4 regions of the Paenibacillus campi genome follow, and region 3 is predicted to be linked to each of the others. Evidence: riboswitches for the same ligand, from Rfam matches in the RefSeq annotation. Region 3 holds a riboswitch; each other region holds the start of a gene.
The links. A riboswitch is a leader RNA that binds a small molecule or an ion and turns the genes downstream of it on or off. The one in region 3 is predicted to bind cyclic di-AMP.
Positions count from the first base shown of each region.

Region 1: another riboswitch for cyclic di-AMP. It lies ahead of U1I11_RS21385 (C40 family peptidase); the one in region 3 lies ahead of U1I11_RS15270 (MDR/zinc-dependent alcohol dehydrogenase-like family protein).
Region 2: another riboswitch for cyclic di-AMP. It lies ahead of kdpF (K(+)-transporting ATPase subunit F); the one in region 3 lies ahead of U1I11_RS15270 (MDR/zinc-dependent alcohol dehydrogenase-like family protein).
Region 4: another riboswitch for cyclic di-AMP. It lies ahead of U1I11_RS21045 (ubiquitin-like domain-containing protein); the one in region 3 lies ahead of U1I11_RS15270 (MDR/zinc-dependent alcohol dehydrogenase-like family protein).

Region 1 covers NZ_JAXSQZ010000017.1:9,016-14,170, reverse strand. Annotated here, with positions in the region: gene U1I11_RS21395 (hypothetical protein) at 172-465, shown strand; gene U1I11_RS21390 (GNAT family N-acetyltransferase) at 917-1,423, opposite strand; gene U1I11_RS21385 (C40 family peptidase) at 1,723-2,196, opposite strand; cyclic di-AMP (ydaO/yuaA leader) riboswitch at 2,206-2,344, opposite strand; gene U1I11_RS21380 (YwhD family protein) at 3,084-3,596, shown strand; gene U1I11_RS21375 (ATPase domain-containing protein) at 4,252-5,155, shown strand, end outside.
Region 2 covers NZ_JAXSQZ010000003.1:150,896-156,050, forward strand. Annotated here, with positions in the region: gene U1I11_RS09515 (SMI1/KNR4 family protein) at 1-836, shown strand, start outside; cyclic di-AMP (ydaO/yuaA leader) riboswitch at 1,357-1,554, shown strand; cyclic di-AMP (ydaO/yuaA leader) riboswitch at 1,690-1,886, shown strand; gene kdpF (K(+)-transporting ATPase subunit F) at 2,209-2,289, shown strand; gene kdpA (potassium-transporting ATPase subunit KdpA) at 2,314-3,978, shown strand; gene kdpB (potassium-transporting ATPase subunit KdpB) at 4,066-5,155, shown strand, end outside.
Region 3 covers NZ_JAXSQZ010000006.1:131,512-136,666, forward strand. Annotated here, with positions in the region: gene U1I11_RS15250 (DinB family protein) at 1-141, opposite strand, end outside; gene U1I11_RS15255 (GNAT family N-acetyltransferase) at 340-939, opposite strand; gene U1I11_RS15260 (hypothetical protein) at 1,097-1,831, opposite strand; gene U1I11_RS15265 (oxidoreductase) at 2,112-2,783, opposite strand; gene U1I11_RS15270 (MDR/zinc-dependent alcohol dehydrogenase-like family protein) at 3,050-3,463, opposite strand; cyclic di-AMP (ydaO/yuaA leader) riboswitch at 3,586-3,766, opposite strand; gene U1I11_RS15275 (hypothetical protein) at 4,155-4,652, shown strand.
Region 4 covers NZ_JAXSQZ010000015.1:14,079-19,233, reverse strand. Annotated here, with positions in the region: gene rsmA (16S rRNA (adenine(1518)-N(6)/adenine(1519)-N(6))-dimethyltransferase RsmA) at 1-600, opposite strand, end outside; gene rnmV (ribonuclease M5) at 593-1,150, opposite strand; gene U1I11_RS21045 (ubiquitin-like domain-containing protein) at 1,367-2,512, opposite strand; cyclic di-AMP (ydaO/yuaA leader) riboswitch at 2,827-3,062, opposite strand; gene U1I11_RS21040 (TatD family hydrolase) at 3,258-4,025, opposite strand; gene U1I11_RS21035 (HD domain-containing protein) at 4,098-5,155, opposite strand, start outside.

The sequences.
Region 1 (5,155 bases), on a different contig from region 3:
GTGCGTACACCACTTTCTTCCATGAAATGATGGAGTTACAATGATGGGGTGCTTAAAGCGCTGATACTTTTTTATCGACAGAATATGATGCATTGTTAAGAGTTTTTTGCGTTATAATGGAAAGAAGTTGGCAATTGTAACAATATTGACAGATTGAAGGGAGGGCGCAATATGGGTGTGAAGCATGGACGTGATTATGAAGGCATTCTCGCTGATCTGACAGCTGCACTGGATATGATACCGGATGGCTATCAATTTTTTCAGATGTCAGCGGAGGAATGGGAGGCGTTAAAGCCAGCTGAGCGGCATGAAGTACAGGAAGCGCTGGCGGAAGATTTATTTTATGCGCTCGGCTCAGAGCCGACCATTCATGTTGGCAGTGGCATTGTCATCTATGCTGCCGATACGCATCGGATTGATATTTTGATCGGTGAGACCGAAATGACATTTGTATCGCTCATCTGAATCGAACGGCGATATTGCCGCTTGCATACATAAAGCCTGCTCAGGTATGAGAGCGCATTCAGCCGCTCTTGCCTGGGCAAGCTTTATCGGATTGAGGTGATGTGCACAGTCGCCTGGTGAATATCCGCATCGATTGGCGTATGGACGGGTAGGCTGTGTGCATTGAGTTGTACGTATAGGATTCTCCTTAGCGGCTTATTGCGAAATCTGTTCAAACCAGTTCAAACTTTCCTGTTGCTAGAGATGTACGTTATGCTTTCTAATTACATACCGCTAAATATAAACCAAACTACATCTATCAATAGGGTCAAATACAGCGACTGTACAGTTGGCATACAATCGTTTGTGCACTTATAGACTTGTGCACTTATAGATAGTATATGTTGCTCATCCTGTCTGATCTTTGATCGATGACAAGCAATGTGTTAACCGTTACAGAGCTATATGTCAATTATGATGTATGTTCGTTTGTTTCGTCATAGACCATACAATAAAAAGGCTTCATCCCATCTGGTGTACGCCGACTGTACGTATCGGTAATATGAAAGCCTGCTTTCTCGTACGTACGGATAGCGCGCTGATTCCAGGTGAGCACTTCCAGATCGATCTCTGCTTCCGGATTGCGCGAAATTGCCGCTGCGGTGATGGCACGCATAAATGGTTCCCCATATCCATGCCCACACAGATCAGGGCGCATGCCAATACCGAGCCGAATCGTTCCTTCTAACGGAAAAAACTGCGCAAATCCGCACAGCTCACCAGTACGATCGAGTATGACAACATATTGCTGCTCACGTAGCTGTGGATCACCGAATTCAATTTCCAGTTGCTGCATTTGTTCCCACGGCAACCAGCCATAAATATTGTAAGGTGGCTCATAATGCCATTTACAAATAAGTGCGGCATGCTCTGTACTCATCGGTACGACGGAAAAAGGCAGTACGCATGCAGGTTGCATCGACAAGCTCCTTTCAAATGCGAATGAATATAAGAATATAAACTAAAATTATCAAATAAATTATGGAAAACGTGTTTACCATAATTTATGAGCGGGTAATAACAAGTAGACATAATTGCACAGTTTATTTATTTTTATTTTAACTTTTTTTGTATAAAGTGTAACTTAAACGGCATACACTTCGTTTATAAAGTATAGACGCCACAGCAATAAAAAAACCGCAAAAGATTCTGGCGGGAATCCTTCGCGGTTCGTATCGATAGTCGATTCATTGTTGTCAAAGTTGCATAACAGTGGGATTAATTATCAGTTGCAAACGTGTTGTACGAATAGTTGCTCATTACACGTTTAGCACCGACGAAACGCTCAGCATAATAATCCATGCTAAGATTATCAATTCGTACACCTCTCGATGTAGAAGCGTGTGCGAATTGAGTGCTGTTGACCATAACGCCTACATGTGAAACTCCTGCTCCAGTCGTATTGAAAAATACGAGGTCACCGGCTTGCAGATCGCTTTTGCTTACTGGATCGCCAACCTGATATTGCGACGTGGATTGACGTGGCAGATCGATGTTCATTTTACTGAATACATACTGAGTGAAGCCTGAGCAATCGAAACCGTTGAACGATGTTCCCCCGATGCGGTACGGTGTTCCCATTGCTGGTTCAATGATCTGGTCCATTCTGGAATCTGCATGTGCACTGCTGTTCCCCATAACAGTAAATGCAATTGCGAATCCCATGAGTGCGGCGGTTAGTTTCTTTTTCATGTTAAATCGTTTGTCCCCTTCCAATGCCTACGAGGTTAGCTTAAGGATTCGGTAGAAGGTTTCCCCTATGATCCCTCTCTTGCAAGATCAATTCACCCAAAACGGTTCCCCCGCTTTCCGGTGCCACGAAATTTGGCTTTACACTTAGATTAATGCACCGTACGACGATATCCAACTTTTACAACAATTTTCGGCTTTACTGACAATAGTTACAAGCGATTCGTTAAAGTTTACAAAGTTGTTACTAAAAACTCGCTGGGTTTATTCTAACAAAGCTTTTTTACTTTGGCAATGTCTATGGCACAGTTTTCTGTGAAAAATTTTGTCGCATTTATGAGAAACTTTGTGAAAACCGCGCCACTAAAGGGATAATAAGCATTAAAAAAAATTAATTTCTGAGTAGAAACTCCTGCTTTTTCGATTGCAGTTATGATTTTAGACCTATAGCGATGCTTAAATCGCACTGTAGACTTGTCATCTTTTGTAGCGTTTTTACAGTGAATCGAAGGACGGTTATTATGCTTAGTGAAGTGACAACAGGGGATTCCGTTGGTTTTTCGCGTCCAATCCGCTACAATAATGTTACAATTAAAACTGAAGCTTACCGTGCATGAGTAGTCTGCAACATAATCGTGAATAGGTTATGATCATCGTTTATGCAGCTAGTGTGCCTCGACTGCTGATCAGGTTATTTTATGATCGATGTTCTATTATACAGGGAGATACGTTTACGCTCTGTTATAACAGCCTATGTTTATCCATCGTTATAAAATAAAGCAATGATCAGTGAAGTCATGTGGAGCATAGCAACCGCTGCACCTTTTTTATATCGGCAGCTATTATAAATTATGAACAGAAAAGGAGTATTTTTTAATATGGATCAAAATATGGATCAAAATCAACCTGCCAAAAAATCGATGTCACTCAATATTATTAGCAGCAGCACCAAAAGTAGCAAACATAAAGGATTTGGTGCAGGGGCGATTAATTTGAACAATGTGTCTCCTATTATTATTGATCAAGGGGAAGCGCGCATCGATATCGGTGCTATGCACGCCAAAAGTAAAGTGGAGCGCGGGATCAAATTTACGACGAATCGCGACGAGCTGGAAGGCGGTCGCCAAGTATGGCTCGTCTGGGTGGCGGTCGATAAGCAGCCAGAAGGCGGAAGCTATGCCGGTGCAACCGCATGCGAGATGTGGATTGATGAAGAAAATCGTAAAGGCTGGAAAATTCTTGCCGATCATGTCAATAAGCTTGATTATGCGATCAAGCGTCGCATCATGTTGAGTGAGCTTGGTCCTGAACATAAAGCAGCACTGAAAACATTGCTTGTGAGCCATAATGAACAATGGTGGAATCGTTCTCCCGATGAGATGAAGCAGGCGCTGGAAGGTTAAAGCGGTTGATGAAACGGCGTACGTGACGATCATATACCGTGCGAGAGTGTGGATTGAAATGGGACGAGTACTAATCAATCTACTAGGGCGAGCGGGTCACTCTCTGTGCGAGAATGTTGATTGAAATGATCAAGCGAGCGAACTCCGCTTTTGCAGCGTTGTCACTCTCCGTGCGTAATGGTATCGTATCCGTTTTTCCTTTGTTAATAAACGCCTCATATGCCGACTGTAGCTTCTGCCATTCATTGCTGAAGTTAGCAGTCGGCTATTTGTATCGGTAAATTTGCTGAACTATTCATCGTTATAATCAAGCGATCCGTAAATATGCATAGGGGTGACACAAGCCGGCGAAGCGGCAATAAACTTTTTCCAATTCGATTTCCAGTATCGCTGCATACTTATACACTACGTAGTCACTCTTTTTATTCTGTTTATTATGGTAGATATTCAAAATATTAACTTTTTAGGTAAAAAATATTATCATATTCTAAAAAAATCGGGTATAAATGATTAAAACCTTTGATCCCGCTGTGAAATTGGAAAATAGCTTTGGTGAATCTGTGATCCATTGTTATAATTGCTGTACAGTCATCTTCGTAGGAAAAGCTAACGCCTTGCATGACTAAAATTATTCTACAGATGGAGGGAGCAATATATGCACAAGGCAAATGCTGTTCATACAGGTATCCCCGGACTAGACGAGATTTTGCATGGTGGTATCCCGGCGGGAGCTGTAGTGATTCTGGAGGGCGAACCTGGAACCGGAAAGACGACGATTGGGATGCAATTTCTGGTAGAAGGTGCAGTTAGCTTCAATGAACCGGGAATTTACATCACCTTTGAGGAATTGCCGGAACAGATTTACGAAGATATGAGCGGATTTGGATGGGATTTGCGTCAGCTGGAGCGTGAGAATCGGCTGCGCGTTATTTGTATGGAGCCGGATATTTTACTGGATCAGATGCTGTTGCCTAACGGTATTTTTGAAGCGGTTGTGAACGAGATCGGCTGTAAGCGTGTCGTGATCGATAGCATTAGCTTATTCCGCATGGTTAGCACGCAGGAGCATGCGCGCAACAATGTGTATACGATTCGCAACATTATGCGCAAGCACAATCTGACGTCCTTTTTTATCCGTGAATATGCAGAGCTGTCCGAAATGAATATTCCGTTTGAAAATTATATATGCGACGGTATCGTGCGTTTGTCACTAAAACCGTTGATGGAAAAGTACCGCAAGCGTACGATCGAAGTGTTGAAAATGCGCGGTACACGCATTATGGAAGGCGAGCATACGTACAAGTTTCTAAATGAGGGTGTATACATTGTGCCATCGCTGTCGATGGCGGAGGATAAGACACTGACACGGGAAACGGAAGTGTTATCGACCGGCATTTCGACGCTGGATGAGATGCTGTCAGGCGGTATTCCGCGCGGTAGCGTATTTATGATCGATACGAACAGCAAGGCGAATTATCGTTATTTGATGTCATCGATTTATGCGCAGCGGATTCGGGATGATGATTGTACGGTAATGATGATGTCCGGCAATACACCGC
Region 2 (5,155 bases), on a different contig from region 3:
TGCCACGGGAATGGCAGGAGCGTATTGAGCGTGAGTATAGTTCAGCAGCGCAATTTACAGGGCGGTATCAGCTGTATTTGCCAAATGCAGGATTAAGCGATATTACGCCGCTTGCAGCGTGTACGGAAGTGCGTGAATTAAGTTTGTCCGGCAATGAAATTGTTGATCTGTCTCCGCTGGCAGGTTGCCGGGAGCTGAAGAAATTGTATTTGCTCCACAATCCGGTATGCGATCTGTCACCGCTCGCGCAATTGCCGTATTTGCGTCAGTTAAACATTAGTGACACTAACGTTACGACACTGGAACCACTTGCCAGGCTAACGCGTCTGACCGAGCTGGAGTGCGAGCGTATTCCGGCGCATGATTATCGCCCATTGCTGGCGATTCAGACGCTGGAATGTTTAAGCATTTCCTCCCCTGATTGGGAGCAGGCGGAAGTGCTTGGACAGATGAACAGGCTTAAACATTTGACCGTGATCGATGCAAACGGATGGGATACAGAACAATGGGCAGCGCTTGGCAAGCTGCCGCTGCTTTCGTTAACCGTAACCGGTGTACAATGGGCAAATATGGAGCATTTGCAACATTTTAAACAGTTAAAACAAGTAACACTTGCCAATTTGGAAGTGAACGACATTTCCGGTTTGGCTGCGTTGCCGTCATTGCAAAAGCTTAAGTTGGCAGGAGACAACGGGATCGCCAATCTGGAAACGATCGCTCAATCGTCCACATTGTCCAGCTTTACGGGCGACGCCGCTCAAGTGGAGTTGTTGCAAACTGCGTTTCAACAACCTGTCGCTTTCTCCGTCCAATATGATGGACGTTACTATGCTTAAACGAGTATGCCCGGTTTGGATGTACAAGGACGGGTTTTGCCGCTGGTACAAATTCAATTGGATCATTTGCTTGCCCACTATGGAGCTAAGGTCGTTTCATGCTAAACGTATCTTAAATCTTAACTGCGAATAATGACATATCGGTTTGCAAAACGATATGAAACATACAATGAAAAAGATGAAACGTAATGTAAAATTAAAGATAATAAGCGATATACAGAGTAAAAAGGAGCTTGCGAGAGCTATCCTTTTGCTGTATTTTCAAAAAAGAAAGCTGTGGGAAACCACGGCTTTTTTTGCCTTTTTGATCTGCTTTACACTTCGAAATTACAGGAGTAATATACAGTTCAGGATTTAGAGATTCGCACGTTACACCGCTTTAGTCACGCTGCTGGAAACGTATGACAGCAGGAAAGCACGATGATGCTATGCCAGACTGTAAGGACGAGCGGTACAGCGCACAGAGCGGGGATACGAATCGGCATTTGTCCATATCTAGCAACTGAAAGTTCAACGTTTTTTGTTCGTATGGCTGAGTTTCCGGCATCCGTCGGAAAGCGGGGCAACCAATAAGCAGGACGTTAGCGGTGTGAGAGCTACTGACATCAGGCAGGGGTGAATCCGTCAGTACCAGTAACCTGGGAGCGGTGTTGATGGTAGGACGACTCTCACCGTCCGAATCCGACAGCTAACCTCGTAAGCGAAAGTCGGGAGATGCGTATGAAACTTGTGCCGTCATGACACAGTGCATACACGCTTGGTGTTTTGTTATGAAACGATCCGACATACAAGTATCGAATTCATATTGAAAAATGTACAACGGTTTAGCGTTAAACGATTCAATTTTGCTCTTTGCACATATACGCTTAATTTCCCGGCTGCCAACCTGTTGTTGATCGGTTGCAGTAGTGGGAAAGCGGGGGAACCAATCGTCGGTCTGTGTTTGCATTATGCAGCCAGCTGACACGGGGTGAATTCCGGCGATGCCGGAACGGGCAATCTTCCAGCCCGAACCCGACAGCTAACCTCGTCAGCGCTTAGGAAGAACTTATATCCGGCTTATGCCACCTCGTCTGCGCATCATTTGCGACAGTCCAGTTACGCATGGAAGAAGCCCGGTGAAAAGTTCGATTTTTACCGAGGCTTCTTTTTTTGCGCCTAATTTCGGGAATCTGACCGATTGCGGCGATGTAAGTAGCGCTCAAGTAGCATTCAACCAGCGCTTCTGTTCAAGATTACGCATGTTTATGTTGAAGGGGAAATGAATCATGATGGATATAGTGATGATATTGTTGATTGTACTCATGGCATTCGCGCTTGGTGGGCTGGGCAACTGGTCATCCAGTGTGATCGGGGAGCGAGGGAAAGAACAATGATCTGGCTATTATGGCTTATAATTGCAAGTTTGCTAATCTATCTGTGTTACGCCCTGATCTATCCGGAAAAATTTTAAACAGGCAGGAGAGAGTGAGTGAGTATGTGGTCATATATCGGAGTTGCTGTAACATTACTAATCGCGCTGTTGTTGGCGCGTCCAATGGGAGCTTATATCGCCCGTGCAATGGATGATAAACCAGGTAAGCTGGATCGCTCGTTTGGTCCGCTGGAAAAGTTGATTTACAAGCTGGGTGGTATTCGACAGCATAATCAGACGTGGAAGCAATATGTCGTCGCACTGCTCGTCAGCAATACGGTGATGGCATTGATCGTGTATGCGATCTTCCGTTTGCAAGATAAATTGCCGCTTAATCCAGCGCATATTGCGGCGATGAGTCCGGAGCTGGCGTTTAATACGGCAATCAGCTTTTTGACCAATACTAATTTGCAGCATTATAGCGGGGAAAGCGGGTTATCATTATTTGCACAAATGTCTGCGATTGTGTTTATGATGTTTGTGTCACCGGCAACCGGGATTGCAGCAGCGATGGCGTTTATGCGTGGCTTGGCTGGCAAGCCGATGGGGAACTTTTTCGTCGATGTAGTACGTGCGATTACACGTATTTTGTTGCCGTTATGTGTAGTGGCAGCTTTGATCTTTATTAGTCAAGGTGTGCCGCAGACGCTGCAATCGTCGGTAACGGCAACGACGCTGCAAGGCACACCGCAACAGATCGATATGGGACCGGTCGGCAGCTTTGTGGCGATTAAGGAACTGGGCAATAATGGCGGTGGGTTTTTCGGAGCTAACTCGGCGCATCCGTTTGAAAATCCGGACGGAATTAGCAATATGCTGCAAATTATCTTAATGTTGCTCGTGCCAATCTCGCTGCCATTTACGTATGGACGAATCGTTGGCAATCCGAAGCAAGGACGGGTGCTGTTTGTATCGATGGCGATTATGTTTCTCATGATGCTTAGCTCGTCGCTGTATGCCGAGCATCAGGGAAATCCGCTCATTAATCAACTAGGTTTGCAGCATAGTGCAGGTTCGATGGAAGGCAAAGAGGTGCGATTCGGCGTTGTACAGTCTTCATTGTATTCGGTCGTGACGACCGCCTCGGAGACAGGTGCTGTTAATACGATGCATGATACGTTAACGCCGATTGGCGGCATGATTACGCTGGGCAATATGATGCTCAATACAGTATTTGGCGGTGCAGGTGTCGGGATGATGAATGTGTTGATGTATGCGCTGATCTCGGTTTTCCTGTCTGGGCTAATGGTAGGGCGTACCCCTGAATTTCTCGGTCGTAAAGTGGAAGGGAAAGAGATGAAACTGATTGCGGTCACATTGCTCGTCCAGCCGCTATTGGTGCTCGTTCCAACGACGATGGCGCTGACTTGGTTTCCAGATACGATCAGCAATGCTGGCTTTCACGGATTGACACAGGTATTATATGAATTTACATCTGCTGCTGCTAACAATGGATCGACGTTCGCGGGAATTCATGATACGACTTCATTTTACAATATTTCAACTGGGATTGTGATGATGATTGCCCGTTTCTTCTCGATGGTTACACTGCTGGCAGTTGCGGGGTCTATGTTGGCGAAAACACCGGTACCGGAAAGCAGTGGTACATTGCGTACTGATCAGGCGCTGTTTGGCAGTGTGTTTATCGTCGTCGTCGTTGTCGTCGGTGCACTCACCTTTTTCCCAGCGCTTGTATTAGGGCCGATTGCCGAGCAGCTGACACTGTGAGCATAGGCGATAGTATAGTGGACATAACGATGTAGTCTATTCGTTTAACGATATCGATTTGAGCATAATTAGGTGGAGGAATCGGCAATGAAAAATCAAGCTTCCGTGTTAAACCGGGATTTGATCACAAAGGCATTACAGCAATCTTTTATAAAATTAAATCCGCTCGTTATGATGAAAAATCCGGTTATGTTTGTAGTCGAAGTCGGTTTGTTTATTAGCTTGCTGCTGATTGTTATACCGGGCGCATTTGGCGATTCGGTGTCGAGAGGTTTTAATATTGCGGTTGCACTCATTTTGCTGCTGACGATATTGTTTGCCAACTTTGCCGAAGCATTGGCAGAAGGACGTGGTAAAGCGCAGGCAGATTCATTAAAAAAGACCAAACAGGAAATTACCGCCCGCAAACTGGAAGGCGAACGGATCGTTGACGTTCCATCCACTTCACTGCGCAAAGGTGATTTGGTGGTAGTGCGTCAAGGTGAGATGATTCCAGGTGATGGCGAAGTGGTCAAAGGGCTTGCTTCAGTCGATGAATCAGCAATTACCGGTGAATCCGCGCCGGTTATTAAAGAAGCGGGCGGAGACTTCAGCTCGGTTACAGGCGGTACGATGGTCATTAGTGACGAAATTACGGTGCGCATTACGAGCGATCCGGGCGAATCGTTTATGGATCGTATGATCAGCCTCGTTGAAGGCGCTGAACGGCAAAAAACGCCAAACGAAATCGCGCTCAATACGGTGCTGATTAGCCTGACGATTATTTTCCTGATGGTCGTTGTGACATTGCCGTTTATGGCACAGTATCTCGGTATCCATATTCCGATTCCGGTACTCATTGCGCTGCTTGTCTGTTTGATCCCGACGACGATTGGCGGTCTGCTGTCAGCGATCGGCATCGCTGGTATGGATCGAGTAACCCGTTTTAATGTGTTGGCGATGTCCGGTAAAGCGGTCGAAGCATCAGGTGATATCAATACGATTATTCTCGACAAAACAGGCACGATCACCTACGGCAACCGGATGGCAAGCGAATTTGTGCCTGCCGATGGGCATACAGCTAATGAAGTTGGTCATTGGGCAGCAGTCAGTTCGGCGTATGATGAGACACCAGAAGGTCGCTCGGTGCTGGAACTGATGAAAAAGCAAGGCTGGATGATCGATCAAGAACTGCCTC
Region 3 (5,155 bases):
ATACGGAAGCCCTGCGACCTGCTGACCTGCCAGCTGCAAATCGATATCTGACAGCGCACGCGCAATCGGCAGATGCCCCCGTTCGCCTACTAAAGACTGCACTAACGCTCTCGCAAAGGCTTGTTCTGCTGTAACATTCATATTCGTATCCTCCATTTCCAGCTTAATGTATCCCATTCAGCAGTGAATTTCAACTTATGCACATATGTGGATTGAACTCCTAGGTTGAAGGCATAAATGAAGTACAGAGCGGTCACTTCGTGTGCAAACGTGCACTATCGCTAGGCAACAAATGCTTTGGTGCAGCTTTGATGATCGGATTATTATTTTATATAGAAATTACACTGACGCTGACGCCGCATGACTGACAAACCGGAACGTCAAAAATTGCTCCTGTTCATCCGATTCAAACGGCTGCTCATCGTATTTGTAGCTTGTATAATCCGTCAGCAACTGGCGCCAAAAGCGGCGGGTATGCATATTGCGTCCAGTTGGATTCGTATGCAACGCCCAGCGTCCTGCAAAGGTGTCAAACACATGTTTAGCCGCTTGCTGCGCAATGCCTTTGCCACGAAACGGACGCATCAGGAAAAAGTCATGCAAAAAATAATCGACCTGCTCCCCTGTCGGTACGTACGGCGGTGTCGAGACAAGCGCAAAACCTGCCGGCGTTCCATCTACACGAAGCAAAAATGGAAACAATGTGCCCGGATGACGCCACCAAATATGAAACATCTCACTTTGCTGAGCAAGTGTAGCACAATGATCATCGTCTTCAAATACGCCATACCGATTCGGCAGCCGTTCCCATATTTCCGATAAATCATACAAATAAAAAGGATACATATTGCAAATAATATGTTTGTCCGCAGCCGGACAAAGTTCTATCTGAACGACATGTTCCAGCGCCGCTTGTTCGATATCTGGATTACTGTTCATATCAGCCTCCTATAGTGTTTGTGCATGTAAACACGGGTGCAACAAAAAAGGTGGGCATAGCAACACACTATACTTATCGTGTTTGCGTTATTCAAGCACGATATGCAGTGAAAAGAGGTGTGGCATAACAAAACACTATCCCACTATTGCCGAGAACTTAACGTCCTCCGGGTTTGCCTTTACGACCGCTTTTACCTTGTCCGTTTGCCTGTTCATTGATTTTGCCAGTGGTAGGCTTGTACGTGTTGCTGTTGTTCGTTTTGCCTGTAGCGGGTTTGCCTGTTGTAGCAGCCCGATGCGGTGCGCCTATACTTGCGGTGCTTCTAGTTGCAGCGTTTTTGCTTGTACTATGCTTGTTTGTGCTGTTGTTACTGGTAGCATTTTGATGGGTAGCATTTGTATAGGTGGCGCTGCGGTTTGTGCTGCTCTTGTTAGTAGCGCTTTGGTTCGTAGCACGATGGTTGGTACCTTTGTTATGCGTAACATTTGGGCGTGCAGTCGTCTTGCTGTGCACAGCTTGGTTATGCGGCTTGGCACCACCTGGCACAGGCTTTCCAGCAACAGGGGCTGATTTGCGTAGCTGAGCTGCCGTATACTGTAGCGCCTCCATCGCCTGTTTGACAAAAGCACGGTTTTCCGGCTCCCATTCATGCGGATCATCCATAAATGAATCTTCAATAAATTCCTCCAGCCCATCCGCCAGCTTGCGTTGCTGCGCGGCAACGGTATTTCCTTTGCCGCGCAGCGTCTGCACTGCCGCACGCATATCGCGACACGCTTGCTGCACAAAGGCATAGTCGTCTCGATCCCATGCCTGCGGATTATCCATATCGTAAAAAGCGATCCATTTCTCAATTAATGAAGCAGCCTGCTTGGCATCCATCTGTGACATATTGTATTCATTCTCCGTTTCATCGCAGCTCGTAGCCGCACATGTAAATTGCCCGGCAAATTACGTTCACTACGCAAAATAGCCGAGTCCATCCTACTATTGTAGCCGCTCTGTCATGTGACGTACAGTGAGTTGGGCAGCATAAGCTAGTAGCTTGACCGTGTTAAATAAGCCGTTTGCTATTGCAGAGCAGCGATGTTCTCATGCTACGACTCCAATGTGTTTTTCATAAGATATGATAACGATTCGTGCCTATGTCTGCCTTCCATCCTACCGCCCTTCACTCCGAACCGAGCTGCTGCAATTGGCTCGATGTATACACATTCGTCCCTCGTTGCAGCTCCAATGCAAGACGATACATCGCCCGCGCTACCGTCTCCGCCTGAATCGGCTTGTATTTGGCAAGATTGCCGCGCAGCAGCGGCGACAATACGCTGGATGCTACCGCAGCGGCTCGCTCGCCAGCGCGAAACTGCTCACGTTTACCGAGTAGTAATGAGGGCTGAACGATCGATAGAAACGGATAGCCGAGCGTACGCAATTGCTGCTCCAGTTCACCTTTTATACGGGAATAGAAAATGCGTGCGCTGGCATCCGCGCCCATCGCACTTACGACGAGCCAATGCGTCGCTCCTTGCTGGCGCGCAAGCTCTGCCAACCGCAGCGGGTAGGTGACGTCAATTTCATACATGCGCGCTTGGCTGCCTGCTTGTTTGATCGTTGTGCCGAGGCAACAGTATACGTCGTTCGCTTGCAGATTGGCGGCATGTCGTTCCAGATGATCATAATCGACAACAAGCTGCTGCAAGCGTTCGTGCTGCTGCCACTCGGGTACGACTTGGCGCACGAGCACTTTGATGCGATCATACGTCTCGTTTTGCAGCAGCACATCGACTAGTGCGCGTCCTACTAGCCCGGTAGCGCCTGCGATCAGTGCAATTCGTTCGCTCATTCGCTTATTTCCTTTCCATCGCAGCGGTTGTATAGCTGTACGGATATAATGTTACAGCCGAGCGACCGCAGCGGTTTAATCGTGTACATGTATGGGAGCGAGCAATATGTTGTCATTTCCATTGATTGGAAACGCCCTTCCTTTTAGAAAAGGGAGTCATGCTGTGTAGCTGCAACGTATGTGTATGCGTAGCGGAATTATCGTGTAAACTTGTACACCCGAATGCGCACACTACGCGTCATTCGGGTGTACAGCTGCGATGCTATTCAGAGCAAAAAGGCGACACTGCCGCCATTCGTATGCACAATATGATCGGCACCAAGCCCTCTGTAGATCATGCGTGAATTGCTGCTTTCGGTAATCACATAGATCGGTTCGCTCGTCCATGTGCGGCACATCTGAATGTACCGGCAGCAGAGCGGCAAGCTGCGTTCAAACAAATACACTTTGCCGACCGCCAGTGGTGGAATCGTCCATTCTTGCTGTCGCTGTGTATCAAGCAACAGCACATGAGTCACACCCATTCGCTCCAGTTTTACCTTGTCTGCATAGCTGTTTACGAGCGCGATAAAGTCGATCCCTTTGATCTTAAGCAGTTGCATAAACTGCTCCCCTGCACGCGTCGCTGGACATACTAGCACATACTCCTTCGGTAGCTCCGATTCCTGCTCCAACTCCATCTCTTTCTCCTCCAATTGGGTGAAGGCAAACAAAAAGAAGCTGCACAAGAGATTTCTCGCCAGCTTCTCAAACATTCCACACACAGGCATAGCTGTGCTTACCGGATGTCATGATCATTGTCGCCTCTCTTATATTCAGCTTACGAGGTTAGCTGACGGATTCGGAAGTAAGAGTCTCCCTACAGACTGTAGACTGCACGTTTGGACAGCTACCGTACCGATTCACCCCTGAACAGTTCCGCTTACGAGCTGTTCGCTGGTTCCCCCGCTCTCCGGCTACAGACGGATTTGCCTGCATACACGGACATTAAGCTGGTTACGGCGCCAATTTATGTCGTACACCGTAATTTATGAACTTGACACGAATCATACTCTCCTGCCTTGACAAAGTAAAGACGCACAGTTTCGCATTTTGTAGCTATTTGTTGATTACGCAGTGTACAGTCAACGTTTTGCTTCCATTTTCGCTCGCTTGCGTCATATTTTTGATGAATGCTCTAATTTTATATCAAATTGAGTAAAACGGAGCATTCGTTATGAATTACCGTGAATCGATACAATGAATCCGATTACATGGCTCGCCAATGACGTACATGACAATCTAACGTAGTTATCCGCCATTTACGTCCACTGCAAAATGACCTATGATGGCTCACAACTAAACCTTACATGTAAAGGAGTGCATCCTTGTATGCAATCTGCTGTCATTCCGCTCATTCCATCTGCTGTACGTGCCCAATCCGTCATCGTTGAGGCGCATATTCACCGTTTGGAGCTGTTTTTGTATGATCAGACAAAACTCGCTTTGCCAGAAGCGTATCGTCCGCTGCATTGCGGCTTGCTGCGTATCGCAGGCAGCGGTGCGTTCGGGTGGGCAGAGTTTGAGTTTTCCGATGGAGCAGCACAGCTTGATCTGATCAAGTGGGGACAAGTATTCCGACATTTGAAACGACGGCAAGCGGCAGAAGCGTTCGCAATGATACACCAGTATGAACAGCAATGGGGCTTTACACGTACTCATCTAGCAGCAGAGGCACTGGCGTCGTGGCAAAAGGCGCTGAGCGAAAGCTCGGATACACCGAGCAGCGAGTCGATACGGCGGCATATTCATCATATGGCAGGAATGACAGTACCGCCTACGGAGCGGGAATTTCTTAGTTATTATTGCCAATCTTATTATTCTTTTTGAGTTATGCTGGTTAAGTGTCTATAAAGGGTGAGCGGCAGGGCAACAGGAGAATGCGTAAGTAGATCGCTCGATATCCGGTTTGCATTTGCATGACGAGCTAGGGCGTGTACGCAAGCATGGCGTGTTAGTGTAGCCACGCCCTAGTGCATTGACCGAGATGAAGCTTACCTTTAAATCTGTTTCACGTTCTGCACGATAGCAATGTGAATACAGAGCCAAAATTTAAATGTACCACAGTCAAGCTAGAAGATCGTAATCGACGCCAAATGGCTATACCTTGCACATTCATTACGGTCAATGTGTTCGTCACCTCAGCACAGCCGCTATCTATGTATTAGCGCATGTAGCCAGTCAGCATCGGCAGTCAGTTGGGGCGAATGTGGCGGCATAGCTGGATAAGGTCTGCCCGGTGCCTCTATAGTTGCACACGAATGGCTATACAGCGGTAAACTTTACGATTTTGTCAAAGTCAAAGAGAAACGACCGCGCAGCTATGCTGAAGA
Region 4 (5,155 bases), on a different contig from region 3:
CTGCGGAATAAATACCGTCTTCGGCACGATACAGACCAATTCCGGTACACAGTAATATTGCACGGCGATGCTAAGACTGCCATAGTCTTTACCGCCCGGTGCCGCTGCCATCCGCTGCGCCACTTCCTTCTGAATCATCACGACGATATTGTCAAGCGGCAGCTTTTCCTCCAGCAACTTCATCAAAATCGGTGTCGTAACATAATACGGCAAATTCGCAACGACACTCACCTTTTCCACATCGGCAAAATCCTCACGGAACAGCTCTTGCAAATCGACCTTTAGCACATCGCCATGACGAACGCGCACATTGTCATACCCGCCTAGCGAATCTTGCAAAATCGGCAGCAGACGCTGATCGATCTCCACTGCGGTCACATGATGTGCCTGACGCGCCAGACGCTCGGTCAATGCGCCGATACCAGGCCCGATCTCAAGCGCCCCACGCTGCTCGTTCAAATCCGCAGCATCGACAATTTTATTCAAAATATTGCTGTCGATCAAAAAGTTTTGCCCCAGGCTCTTTTTAAACGAAAATCCGTGTTTGTTAATAATTTCCTTCGTCCGTCCAGGCGTAGCGATATCGTGTCTATCAGTCATTAGATTGCTGTTCCTCCGCTTCAAGTTGTGAAAGTGCTGCCGCGAATTCCTCGCGGGTAATGCCAAATATACGCAATCGTTTATGAAATTGTTTACCATTACCGTAACCGATGCCGAGCAGATTGCCCATTTTCATCCGGCGTGCTGCCGCTTGTTTGTGCATGACTAGCCCGGTCATAATCAAATCGTCCCAATCGATCAGCGTCTGTGCCTCCGGCATTTCGGTATGCAAACGCTCCAGCGCTGCGCGTATCGCCTGTGGTGACGCATTTTCTACCCCGATATCGCCTTTAAGCGTCGCTTCGCTTTCCGGTATAAAAGCATGCTTGCAGCCTGGCACCTTTTGCGACACGATTTTGCGTATCCGCTCTCCAGCATGATCGGGATCGGTCAAAATAATAACCCCTCTGCGCTCCTGAGCAAGCCGCACACGACGAATGACCTGCGCGCCGATGGCTGAACCACCGGTTTCAATCGTATCCGCGTCGACTGCACGCTTGATCGCTACAGTATCATCCCGTCCTTCTACAACAATGACCTCTTTAATCACCTGATGATACGCTTCCCTTCCGGATCGGGACACTGGAACGACTATGTTTTTCCATTGTCCGCGATCATGTTCATATTGTTCTCAGTATAACAAAACAACAAACAAAAAGAAGGGGAATGATCCCCTTCTCTGTTGGTTCCATATACGCTCGTGGTTAATAATACTTATATCATATAACAGTTGTGCCAGCACAGGCAACCGATTTACACCGTCAAATTAAGGTTTGACCGGGCCGATCACATAAACCGTATAGCCGGTTTTGCGTCCGAATTCTCTTGCCTGCGTCAGACTATCAATATATACGTCAATCTTTTTGCCATTAATGGCGCTGCCGGTATCTTCCGCACGGCGGTAACCGATGCCTTCGATATAGACCCACCATCCCATCGGGATCACGTCTGTATCGACAGCGATTGTCCGTCCTTCCGTCACGCGTGTGCCGGATGCGGTACGTGTACCAAGACCCGGTTCTTGAGAGGAATAGGCGGTCAGCGTCACATTGTTTAATACTTTGGCATAAGAGAAGTCTTTGTTTGAACGTGAATCCGAGCCAGACGAATCGGATGATTCAGAACGAGACGAGTCAGAGCTAGCCGATTCGCTGACGACTACAGGCTTTGGCTCTTCTTTTTTCGTACCGATCGCTACGATTTTGTCTTTCACTTCAGATACGGTTTTTTTGTTAACCATTTGTTTGGAGACGAATTCTCCGTCTTCAAACACTTTTTCGATATATTGGACGACTTTACCATTTTGACCTTCTTGAACGACTTTGGTTTTGCCTTTCAGCAAATCGCCATCTTTCTTTTCGATCGTTTGGTACGGTGTTTCGACAACTTGTTCGCTCGTAACCGAAGTCGTTCTCGTCACACGAATGTCCATATCCGGTTTAATGGCTGCTTCGATTGGCGGGTCCAGTTTATCTTTGGGACCGAGTTTAATGCCCAGTTGATCGAGTGCACTGCCCACCGTATCGGCTGTTGTGTACACCTGCTTAATGTAACCATCTGCACGAAGATTTACAGCTACCGCATGGTTGATAAATACTTTATCACCATTCTGGATTGCTCCGTTCATCGGCATTGATACTTTATCCTGGGGCGCTACGTTAATGTTCTGTTCCGCCAGCAGATCGGAAAGTTGCAGCTTATGGGTTTCCACCATATGTGCTTTACCATCGATCACGACGTAAATATTTTTGCTTGACTGCGTGTACATAAGCCACAGTGCCATGGCAATGACCACAACGACTGCCAGCGAAGTGAGCAGTACAGAGCGTAGATTTTTTTGCTTCCAACGCAGCGCGTAAGACATGCTGGATGAGCGTGAACCATGGGTTTCTTTGAAAGGAGCAATTCCCACTTCTTCCGTCCTCCTTACATAGTCTCGCCGTCTTGCTGTAAAGAAAGTGTATTATAGACGCGACTATATCAGAATTTTCACAGGCGTGATACGACTGAAGTTTAAATACCGGCGTATGGCGGTATTTTGTTCTGGCTGAAAATGCCTGCGCCATGGTCAGTCCAAGCGGCATACCGATCCCGGATAGTGAAAACCGGGTCTTCTCTTTTTCGATGACTTCCTTTTGCACAAAACAAAAAAGCCTAGGGAAAAGTACAAGAGCAACTCTTCCTTGGCTTCCCGACGATGTGTCTTCCGGAAACTTAGAAAATGAGAGGTTGCCTCTGCATCGCTTACGAGGTTAGCTGTCGGGTTCGGATAATTACTACCTGCATGTAGATGGTACCCTGTGAGACGTCCTTCGCTCATGGCGCAAGTAGCCTCAATTCACCCCAAAGACCCTGTGTCAGGAATCATACAATCTGCCTTCCGGTATTGCCGGTTTAAAGTGAATGAAGACAGCTGTTGGTTCCCCCGTTCTCCTATGTAGGAAACTCAGCGAGACCGAATCATGGAATCTCGTGTATAAACAACAAGATTAAATCACTGATGAAATGATATCTCGAACACAACCTCACTGTAAAGCAGGAGGCAACTCCATTTTTCTTAAAAAGTGGTTAAAAACTTGTAACATTTCAGCATTTTTTCGTTAAAATTCATTCATATATCCGGATAGCTCGTTTTCTCAGTGGTTTTTCTCCCGTTTTCATTGAATGCCAAATAATGCCAACGCATTTTTTGTAGTAATTTCACTAATTTCTTCCAGAGATACTCCTTTTAGCTCGGCAGCTGTCTCAGCGACTAAACGCACATATCCGGATTCATTTCTTTTTCCGCGATAGGGATGTGGAGTCAAATAAGGGGAGTCTGTTTCGAGTAATAAACGATCCATCGGCACCTGTTTGAGCACCTCTTTGGGCTGCTTGGCATTTTTGAACGTAATCGGCCCACCAAACGAAATATGAAAGCCCATATCAAGGCACATTTGCGCCGTTTCCCAGCTGCCGGAAAACGCATGCATAATGCCGCCGACCTCGCTCGCTTTTTCTTCGCGTAAAATCCGCACGATATCTTCATGCGCCTCACGATTGTGAATGACGATCGGCATGTTCAGCTCGCGTGCCAGCCCGATTTGTTCGCGCAGCACACGGTGCTGTATGTCTTTGGGTGATTTATCCCAATGATAATCAAGTCCGATTTCGCCGATTGCGACCACTTTTTCGTGACTGCATAAAGATGCAATCCATTCCAGATCGCCCGGCTGCATCGTGATCGCTTCCACCGGATGCCAGCCTACCGCTGCATAAATAAAATCATACTGTTCTACCAACTGCATCGTCGTCGGAATCGTTTCACGGTCAAATCCGATATTGACCATTCGGGTTACCCCGTTATTGTAAGCACGTTCGATCACTTGCTCGCGATCTTCATCAAAATCTTTGGAATCCAAATGGGTATGTGTATCAAACAACATCGGTTGTACGCTCCTTTATAGTTGGTTTTATAAGTGTATTCCTGCCACTTTTTCATCGCCTTCATACATTTTTTATATTTCAAACTCCATCTGTGCTGGGCCCAGTTTATCCTCAAAAATGTCCGCCACTTCCCGTGACAGTTTATGTTTTACCCTTTCCAACTTCTCCTGTGGAAAATACAAATGATAGCGTCCGCGATGGATACCGCTGATTGAGCGTACGATATCAGACACCTCGGATATTTCCTGCACTTTGTTTTGGCGATCCAGTAGCAAAATCTGCTTTTCCTTTTTCGGATCACCCGGACGGAACACATCATATGGCAAATCGGTCGGAAAATCGATCTCCAGATCGTATTGCGGATGCAAACCGGCTTGCTGAAATTCACGGCGAATCTGGTCGATCGTATCGAGATCGATCAATTCGGTTTCTACATATTTGTATAACCGTCGCTGCATAAAACGCGTACATACATCCGCGAGAATTTCATCCTTTTCAAGCGTCCATTGCATAAATGCCGTCTGCACAAGCGCTTCATCTAGCAACAAATACTCATTTACATTTAATTCGCCACGAAACAGCGCAGGTAGCGGATGTGGTAAAAATGTGAAATTGTAGCCGTTATGGAACAGTTCTTTGGCACGGTGGAAAATATGCCGTAATACGATATCCGAACTGCGTGTCACCGGATGAAAATATACTTGCCAGTACATCTGATATCTGGACATCAAATAGTCTTCGATCGCATGCATCCCTGTTTCTTTTACAACTACACGTCCATTATGCGGACGAAGCACACGAATGATGCGATCCATATCGATCGTACCGTAATTGACACCGGTAAAATACGCATCACGTAACAAATAATCCATCCGATCCGCATCAAGCGGACTTGATACCAGATTAACGACGACCGCTTTGTCGTAATCTTTACGAATGACAGCAGCTACCTTTTCCGAAAAACCAGGCTCCACATCTTCAAGCACACGATGAATTTCCGTATCCTCTAGCAAAATCCGGCACGTCCATTCCTCATGATTCATCTCGAACGCTTCCTCAATCGAATGCGAAAACGGACCATGCCCAAGATCATGCAGCAAAGCCGCACAGAGTGCAACGATGCGCTCCT